2 regions of the Lysinibacillus sp. FSL R5-0849 genome follow, and region 2 is predicted to be linked to the other one. Evidence: a T-box and tRNA genes for the amino acid it is inferred to sense, from the RefSeq annotation. Region 2 holds a T-box; the other holds one or more tRNA genes.
The links. The T-box of region 2 lies ahead of leuS (leucine--tRNA ligase). A T-box ahead of a tRNA ligase gene usually reads a tRNA of that ligase, here a tRNA-Leu.

Region 1 (4,197 bases), 630 kb from region 2:
AAAATAAATGTGTTTGTTACTATTTCAATGTCGTTTTATCCAGTTTTCAAAGAACAAGTTTTGAAGTATTTCATTCAGAAGAATGAACCTTCAAAACTGAACGCAAAACGTAATCTTACAAACCCAAGGTTTGTATTCCGAAAATATCCTTAGAAAGGAGGTGATCCAGCCGCACCTTCCGATACGGCTACCTTGTTACGACTTCACCCCAATCATCTATCCCACCTTCGGCGGCTGGCTCCAAAAGGTTACCTCACCGACTTCGGGTGTTACAAACTCTCGTGGTGTGACGGGCGGTGTGTACAAGGCCCGGGAACGTATTCACCGCGGCATGCTGATCCGCGATTACTAGCGATTCCGGCTTCATGTAGGCGAGTTGCAGCCTACAATCCGAACTGAGAACGACTTTATCGGATTAGCTCCCTCTCGCGAGTTGGCAACCGTTTGTATCGTCCATTGTAGCACGTGTGTAGCCCAGGTCATAAGGGGCATGATGATTTGACGTCATCCCCACCTTCCTCCGGTTTGTCACCGGCAGTCACCTTAGAGTGCCCAACTAAATGATGGCAACTAAGATCAAGGGTTGCGCTCGTTGCGGGACTTAACCCAACATCTCACGACACGAGCTGACGACAACCATGCACCACCTGTCACCGTTGCCCCCGAAGGGGAAACTATATCTCTACAGTGGTCAACGGGATGTCAAGACCTGGTAAGGTTCTTCGCGTTGCTTCGAATTAAACCACATGCTCCACCGCTTGTGCGGGCCCCCGTCAATTCCTTTGAGTTTCAGTCTTGCGACCGTACTCCCCAGGCGGAGTGCTTAATGCGTTAGCTGCAGCACTAAGGGGCGGAAACCCCCTAACACTTAGCACTCATCGTTTACGGCGTGGACTACCAGGGTATCTAATCCTGTTTGCTCCCCACGCTTTCGCGCCTCAGTGTCAGTTACAGACCAGATAGTCGCCTTCGCCACTGGTGTTCCTCCAAATCTCTACGCATTTCACCGCTACACTTGGAATTCCACTATCCTCTTCTGCACTCAAGTCTCCCAGTTTCCAATGACCCTCCACGGTTGAGCCGTGGGCTTTCACATCAGACTTAAGAAACCACCTGCGCGCGCTTTACGCCCAATAATTCCGGACAACGCTTGCCACCTACGTATTACCGCGGCTGCTGGCACGTAGTTAGCCGTGGCTTTCTAATAAGGTACCGTCAAGGTACAGCCAGTTACTACTGTACTTGTTCTTCCCTTACAACAGAGTTTTACGAACCGAAATCCTTCTTCACTCACGCGGCGTTGCTCCATCAGGCTTTCGCCCATTGTGGAAGATTCCCTACTGCTGCCTCCCGTAGGAGTCTGGGCCGTGTCTCAGTCCCAGTGTGGCCGATCACCCTCTCAGGTCGGCTACGCATCGTCGCCTTGGTGAGCCGTTACCTCACCAACTAGCTAATGCGCCGCGGGCCCATCCTATAGCGACAGCCGAAACCGTCTTTCAGTGTTTCACCATGAGGTGAAACAGATTATTCGGTATTAGCCCCGGTTTCCCGGAGTTATCCCAAACTATAAGGTAGGTTGCCCACGTGTTACTCACCCGTCCGCCGCTAACGTCGAAGGAGCAAGCTCCTTCTCTGTTCGCTCGACTTGCATGTATTAGGCACGCCGCCAGCGTTCGTCCTGAGCCAGGATCAAACTCTCCATAAAAGAAATTTGATTAGCTCAAATTGTTTTGCTGGCATCAATTTTGATGTCCGAAATTTTGTTTCGTTCACTAGCTAAACTAGCTACTTAAAACTTTATTGATTACGTTTTGCTTGTTCAGTTTTCAAGGTTCATAACGTTGTCGAATCAGACAACTATTTAATCTTATCAAACAACCAAGAGGTTGTCAACACTTTTTTTGGAGCGGGTGATGAGAATCGAACTCACGACATCAGCTTGGAAGGCTGAGGTTTTACCATTAAACTACACCCGCATTATTTTTAAAAAATATGGCGCGCCCGGCAGGAGTCGAACCCACAACCTTCTGATCCGTAGTCAGACGCTCTATCCAATTGAGCTACGGGCGCATATGAATTAATTAACTTTGTAATTGACTTTGGTGCGGCCGAGAGGACTTGAACCTCCACGGGGTTGCCCCCACTAGGCCCTCAACCTAGCGCGTCTGCCGTTCCGCCACGACCGCATTCAATTAGTAACTTTCTTATTATACTATACATCAATAGAAAGTCAACCTTTTTCTTAAAAGAGATGAGCCATGAAGGACTCGAACCTTCGACCCTCTGATTAAAAGTCAGATGCTCTACCAACTGAGCTAATGGCTCAAATTAAGAAATGAATGGCTGGGGTACTAGGATTCGAACCTAGGCATGACGGAATCAAAATCCGTTGCCTTACCGCTTGGCTATACCCCAATAAGTGGCGGTCCCGACCGGGATCGAACCGGCGATCTCCTGCGTGACAGGCAGGCATGTTAACCGCTACACCACGGGACCAATATTATTTGCAAAGTAAATTATGAAAATGACCCCTACGGGATTCGAACCCGTGTTACCGCCGTGAAAGGGCGGTGTCTTAACCACTTGACCAAGGGGCCATGGCTCCGAAGGCAGGACTCGAACCTGCGACAACCTGATTAACAGTCAGGTGCTACTACCAACTGAGCTACTTCGGAATAATGAGTGTTATGTTGTCGTCGTTATCTTGTCGACTTTTACTATTATAGGGATAACTCAACAATACGTCAATCTTTTTTTAATATTTTTTTACTCTAATAATTTAAGCCTGCCCAAACACTTGCTACAACAGTACTTTTCAACATTCATTTTAATTTTTCTTACATATAATTGCTGGCAATTAGTACATGTATAGGTGTAGCGTCGTTGTTTTTTTATAGATGATTTAGAAGTATGTAACGCTGAACAGAAACGAGGTGCCTTTACTTTATTTAATAGTTCCCTGAATTCTTTATCCCGATGCTGATACCCCTTACCTTCAATATGTAAATGGTAATGACACAGTTCATGAAGTACAATGCCTTGAATTTCCTTAATACCATATAATTCAAAAGCATATGGATTGATCTCAATATTGTGCGTTTGTAAAAGATATCGCCCGCCCGTTGAACGTAACCTTCCATTAAAATAAGCTTGGTGTATAAATGGTTTTTGAAAACTTTCCAAAGAAATTCGACATACAAGCTGTTGTAGTTCCTCATTGTCCAACTTGATCACCTCCAACAACAAGAATACCACACTGTGTAGTATGCACAGCGTGGTAAAAATTTATTACTCAATCTAATAATTGATTTTTAGGAGGAAGCATTGTTAAAGAAATCCGCCCTTTACTAACATCAATCTGTTCAACCCAAACGGTTACAATATCTCCTAACGCCACAACTTCTAATGGATGTTTAATGCGTTTATTTTGAAGTTTTGAAATGTGCACAAGTCCATCTTGCTTCACACCAATATCAACAAAAGCTCCAAAGTCTACTACATTTCGCACAGTTCCCTGTAGCTCCATACCAACTTTTAAATCTTCCATTTTCAATACATCTGTTTTCAGCAATGGCTGTGGGAACGCATCACGTGGATCACGGCTTGGCTTCATCAAAGTATCTACAATATCTTGAATCGTTACAACACCAATCTCTAGTACTCCACTTAATTGTTGAATATCCAAAGCAGCAATAGCTTCCTCCGCCTTCTTCGTTCCAAGTTCTTTTTTATCGATCTTTGCCTCTCCTAAAATCTGTTCTGCAAGATGATAGCTTTCAGGGTGGATACCTGTAGAATCAAATGGATTTTTTGCCTCAGAGATACGTAAGAAACCAATGGCTTGCTCATAAGTTTTCGCACCCAATCTTGGAATTTTCTTTAATTGTACACGGGTAGTGAATTGACCATTCTCTTCTCTAACCTTCACGATATTTTCTGCAACTGTTTTAGATAAACCAGAAACGTATTGTAAAAGTGATGAAGAGGCCGTGTTTACATCAACTCCCACTTGGTTAACTGCTGTTTCTACTATAAATGTTAATGATTCATTTAATTTCTTTTGAGAAACATCATGCTGATACTGCCCCACTCCAACTGCTTTTGGTTCAATCTTCACTAGCTCTGATAAAGGATCTTGTAAGCGTCGGGCAATAGACACAGCACTTCGTTGCTCAACCTGTAAATCAGGGAATTCAG
Region 2 (4,197 bases):
TAAGTTTTAGTAATGCACATTTGAAATTATGTCTCTTTATTTAACGACAATATTTACAAGTTTGCCTGGAATAACGATAACTTTTACTAAGCTCTTTCCTGCCATATATTCTTGTACTTTTTCATCTGCAAGCGCTATTTTTTCAATGTCTTCTTTTGAAGCATCTTTAGCTACGACAATTTTGGCACGAACTTTACCAGCAACTTGCACCGCTACTTCCACTTCATCATCTACAAGTTTTAACTCATCGTATGTTGGCCATTGCTCATAAGAAAGTGTTCCTTCATGACCTAATAGCTTCCAAAGCTCTTCTGCGATATGAGGAGCCATTGGTGCCAACATTTTAACAAAGCCTTCCGCATAAGCTGTTGGGATTACTTCAGCTTTATAGCAATCGTTGATAAATACCATCATTTGTGAAATAGCAGTATTAAAGCGGATACCTTCATAATCCTCTGTCACTTTTTTCACTGTTTGGTGGTATGATTTTTCTAATGTTGCATCATTAGACACTTGAATTTTCGCTGAAATCGTTCCATCCTCTTCATTGACAAGTAGACGCCAAATACGATCTAAGAAGCGACGTGCCCCATCTAAACCATTTGTAGACCAAGCTACAGAAGCCTCAAGTGGCCCCATGAACATTTCATAAAGACGCAATGTATCTGCACCATGTGACTCAATGATTTCGTCTGGGTTCACAACATTCCCTTTAGATTTAGACATTTTTTCATTACCTTCACCAAGAATCATACCTTGGTTAAATAATTTCTGGAATGGCTCTTTCGTATGAACAACGCCTAAATCATATAACACTTTATGCCAGAAGCGTGCGTATAGTAAATGCAATACAGCATGCTCTGCTCCACCAATATAAATATCAACTGGTAACCAGCGTTTTAGTAATTCTGGGTCTGCAATTGCTTCTGTATTGGTAGGATCGATATAGCGTAAGAAGTACCAGCTAGATCCTGCCCATTGCGGCATTGTATTTGTTTCACGGCGTCCCTTTTTACCTGTCTCTGGATCTACAACATTGACCCATTCTGCAATGTTAGCTAATGGTGATTCACCAGTTCCTGAAGGACGGATATTATCTGTTTTCGGTAGCATTAACGGTAATTCCGATTCTGGAACTGCTGTTATCGTACCATCTTCCCAATGGATCATTGGAATAGGCTCTCCCCAGTAACGCTGACGAGAGAATAGCCAGTCGCGCAGACGATAAGATATCTTCTTCTCTCCAACGCCTTTTTGCTCTAACCATTCAATTGCTTTAGCAATACCCTCTACTTTATTTAAGCCATTTAGGAAATCAGAGTTAATATGTTGCCCATCACCTGTAAATGCTTCTTTACTAATGTCCCCACCTTCAAGAACAGGAACAATGTCTAAATTGAATGCTGATGCAAATTCATAGTCACGCTCATCATGTGCAGGAACCGCCATAATAGCACCTGTTCCATAAGACACTAATACATAGTCTGCAATCCAAATTGGCACTTTTTTACCGTTAATCGGATTTACTGCATAGGCACCTGTAAATACGCCAGTTTTTTCTTTTGCTAAATCTGTACGCTCTAAATCAGACTTCATTTTAACTTTTTCTAAATAAGTTTCAACCGCTTGACGTTGATCAGCTGTCGTTATTTGTTCCACTAATTTATGCTCAGGTGCAAGCACACAATATGTAGCGCCAAATAGTGTATCAGGGCGAGTTGTGAACACGGTAAAGTTCTCATCAGTCCCATCGATACCAAATGTTACCTCTGCTCCTTCTGAACGTCCAATCCAGTTACGCTGCATATCTTTAATAGACTCTGGCCAATCAACTTCCTCTAAGTCATCAATTAAACGATCTGCATAGGCAGTAATTTTAAGCATCCATTGCTTCATTGGTCGACGTTCTACTGGATGTCCACCACGCTCTGATTTGCCATCAATTACTTCTTCATTCGCCAATACCGTACCAAGTGCTGGACACCAGTTAACAGCTACTTCATCCACATAAGCTAAACCTTTGTTATAAAGCTGGATAAAAATCCATTGTGTCCATTTATAATACTCTGGATCAGTCGTGTTAATTTCACGATCCCAATCATAGCTGAAACCTAGCTCTTGAATTTGACGTTTGAATGTCGCAATATTTTTCGCTGTAAATTCTGCCGGATCATTCCCCGTATCAAGTGCATATTGCTCCGCTGGTAAACCAAACGCATCCCAGCCCATTGGATGTAATACATTATAGCCTTGCATACGTTTAAAGCGTGATAGAATATCTGTCGCCGTATATCCTTCTGGATGTCCTACGTGTAGTCCAGCGCCAGATGGATATGGGAACATATCTAATGCAAAGAATTTAGGCTTTTCTGTTTCATTTTCAGTTTTGAATGTTTTGTTATCAGCCCAATATTGCTGCCACTTTTTTTCAATTTGTTGATGATTAAAACTCATTTTTTTTCCTCCTTCAATGAATCTTGCTGCTCTTCATTAGAATTGACAAAATATTTAAAAAATAAAAAAACTCGCCCCTTCCTTATAGAAGGGACGAGAGAATTTGCACTCCCGCGGTACCACCCAAATTAGTGATTACACTCGGCTCAAGCTTCCTTAACGCGGAAGAAACGACACACGCTATTTCACGCGGGCAGACTCAGTAGGCGAGTTCGATTTGCTTTCCTACTAGCTTTCACCAGCCGCTAGCTCTCTAAAAAGAACCACAAATCTACTATTCCTCATCACAGTCTTTACATGATATTGCATTTATTCTAATGGAAAGTATTGAAAAGCACAAGCCTTTGTTTACAGCTTACCCATTACTGAACAATTAATTCCTTTTTTTCCTCAGATTTAGAGAATTCTTTGCATTCATGAAAAGCAAAATGCTGACATCCAATACATCGATTTCTGTCCAAATAGCTGAAGGCTCTTGTAATCGCTTCTCCTGTATGCTGATAAAAATGATGGGCTCCAATTTTATCGTAAAGTCCATTTTGCTGAAGGGCTATCTTTAAGTCATCCTGTACCCCTGTTACCAAAATGTTGCCACCCTGTGCTGTAAAATTGTCAATGATATTGCTAAAATATGCTTCACCCGTAGAGTCCATAAAGGGCACTTTCCCCATGCGTAATATCAAAACTCTAGATTGCTGTTGTAAAGTGCTTGCTATCGTTTGTTCAAATCTTTGTGCTGCACCAAAGAACAGTGGACCTTCGATGGTATACAAGCTTATTTGTGGACAATCATGCTGTTGGTGAACGACATGATGCTGCACCTTCTCGCTTTTATTCGAATGGTCTGGTAGTACCTTTGTCACAACAAGCTTTTCACTCATGCGTTTTGCAAACAATAGCACGGCTAACACAAGCCCTACTTCTACCGCTAATGTAAGGCTAGTAAATACGGTTAATAAAAAGGTAATTAATAAAACGAGCGAATCACCAGATTTCAATTTTATAATATGAGCAAAATGCTTACGTTCACTCATATTCCAAGCAACTACCATTAATACGGGTGCCATACTTGCTAAAGGTATATGGGAAGCATATGGTGCTAATAACAATAAGGTGATTAATACAAACACACCATGGATGATACCCGACATTGGGGATACTGCCCCTGTTTTAATGTTAGTTGCAGTACGAGCAATCGCTCCTGTCGCAGGTATTCCTCCAAACATCGGCGTTACGATATTGGCAATTCCTTGACCGATTAGCTCTCGATTACTATTATGCTTGCTATTCGTCATCCCGTCTGCCACGACTGCAGATAACAACGACTCGATACCTCCAAGCATCGCGATGACAAATGCAGGTCCAATAAGCTGCTGTAGGCGCTCGATTGTAATAGTAGGTATTGCGAAATAGGGTAATGTATTAGGTATTTGACCATAGGCTGTGGCAATCGTAGCCACTTGACCTGAAAAAAAGAAAGTCGCCACAAGAGTGGAGACTATAATACCCACTAATGCACCGGGAACCTTTGGAAAGAATTTAGGTGTCATCATTATTGTTATGAAACAAATGACTGCTGTTAAAATACTGAAAATATTAGTAGTTCCAATTTGCTTTCCTATCTCTTGAATATTCGCTATAAAATACTCATGTCTTGTCATATTGGTTAGTCCTAAAAAATTGGCAATTTGACCTGTAAAAATAATTACTGCTATACCTGCTGTAAAACCAATTGTTACAGGA

Region 1: it has a tRNA-Leu gene. The T-box ahead of leuS (leucine--tRNA ligase) is inferred to sense a tRNA for this amino acid. The anticodon was not compared.

What each region holds. Positions count from the first base shown of each region.
Region 1 is NZ_CP152004.1:4,213,298-4,217,494, forward strand. It holds rRNA gene MKY80_RS20815 (16S ribosomal RNA) at 154-1,705, opposite strand; tRNA gene MKY80_RS20820 (tRNA-Gly) at 1,903-1,976, opposite strand; tRNA gene MKY80_RS20825 (tRNA-Arg) at 1,994-2,070, opposite strand; tRNA gene MKY80_RS20830 (tRNA-Leu) at 2,101-2,186, opposite strand; tRNA gene MKY80_RS20835 (tRNA-Lys) at 2,253-2,325, opposite strand; tRNA gene MKY80_RS20840 (tRNA-Gln) at 2,341-2,415, opposite strand; tRNA gene MKY80_RS20845 (tRNA-Asp) at 2,421-2,496, opposite strand; tRNA gene MKY80_RS20850 (tRNA-Glu) at 2,526-2,597, opposite strand; tRNA gene MKY80_RS20855 (tRNA-Asn) at 2,599-2,675, opposite strand; gene MKY80_RS20860 (SprT family protein) at 2,767-3,225, opposite strand; gene MKY80_RS20865 (Tex family protein) at 3,293-4,197, opposite strand, start outside.
Region 2 is NZ_CP152004.1:3,583,738-3,587,934, forward strand. It holds gene leuS (leucine--tRNA ligase) at 37-2,454, opposite strand; T-box leader at 2,541-2,751, opposite strand; gene MKY80_RS17570 (SulP family inorganic anion transporter) at 2,817-4,197, opposite strand, start outside.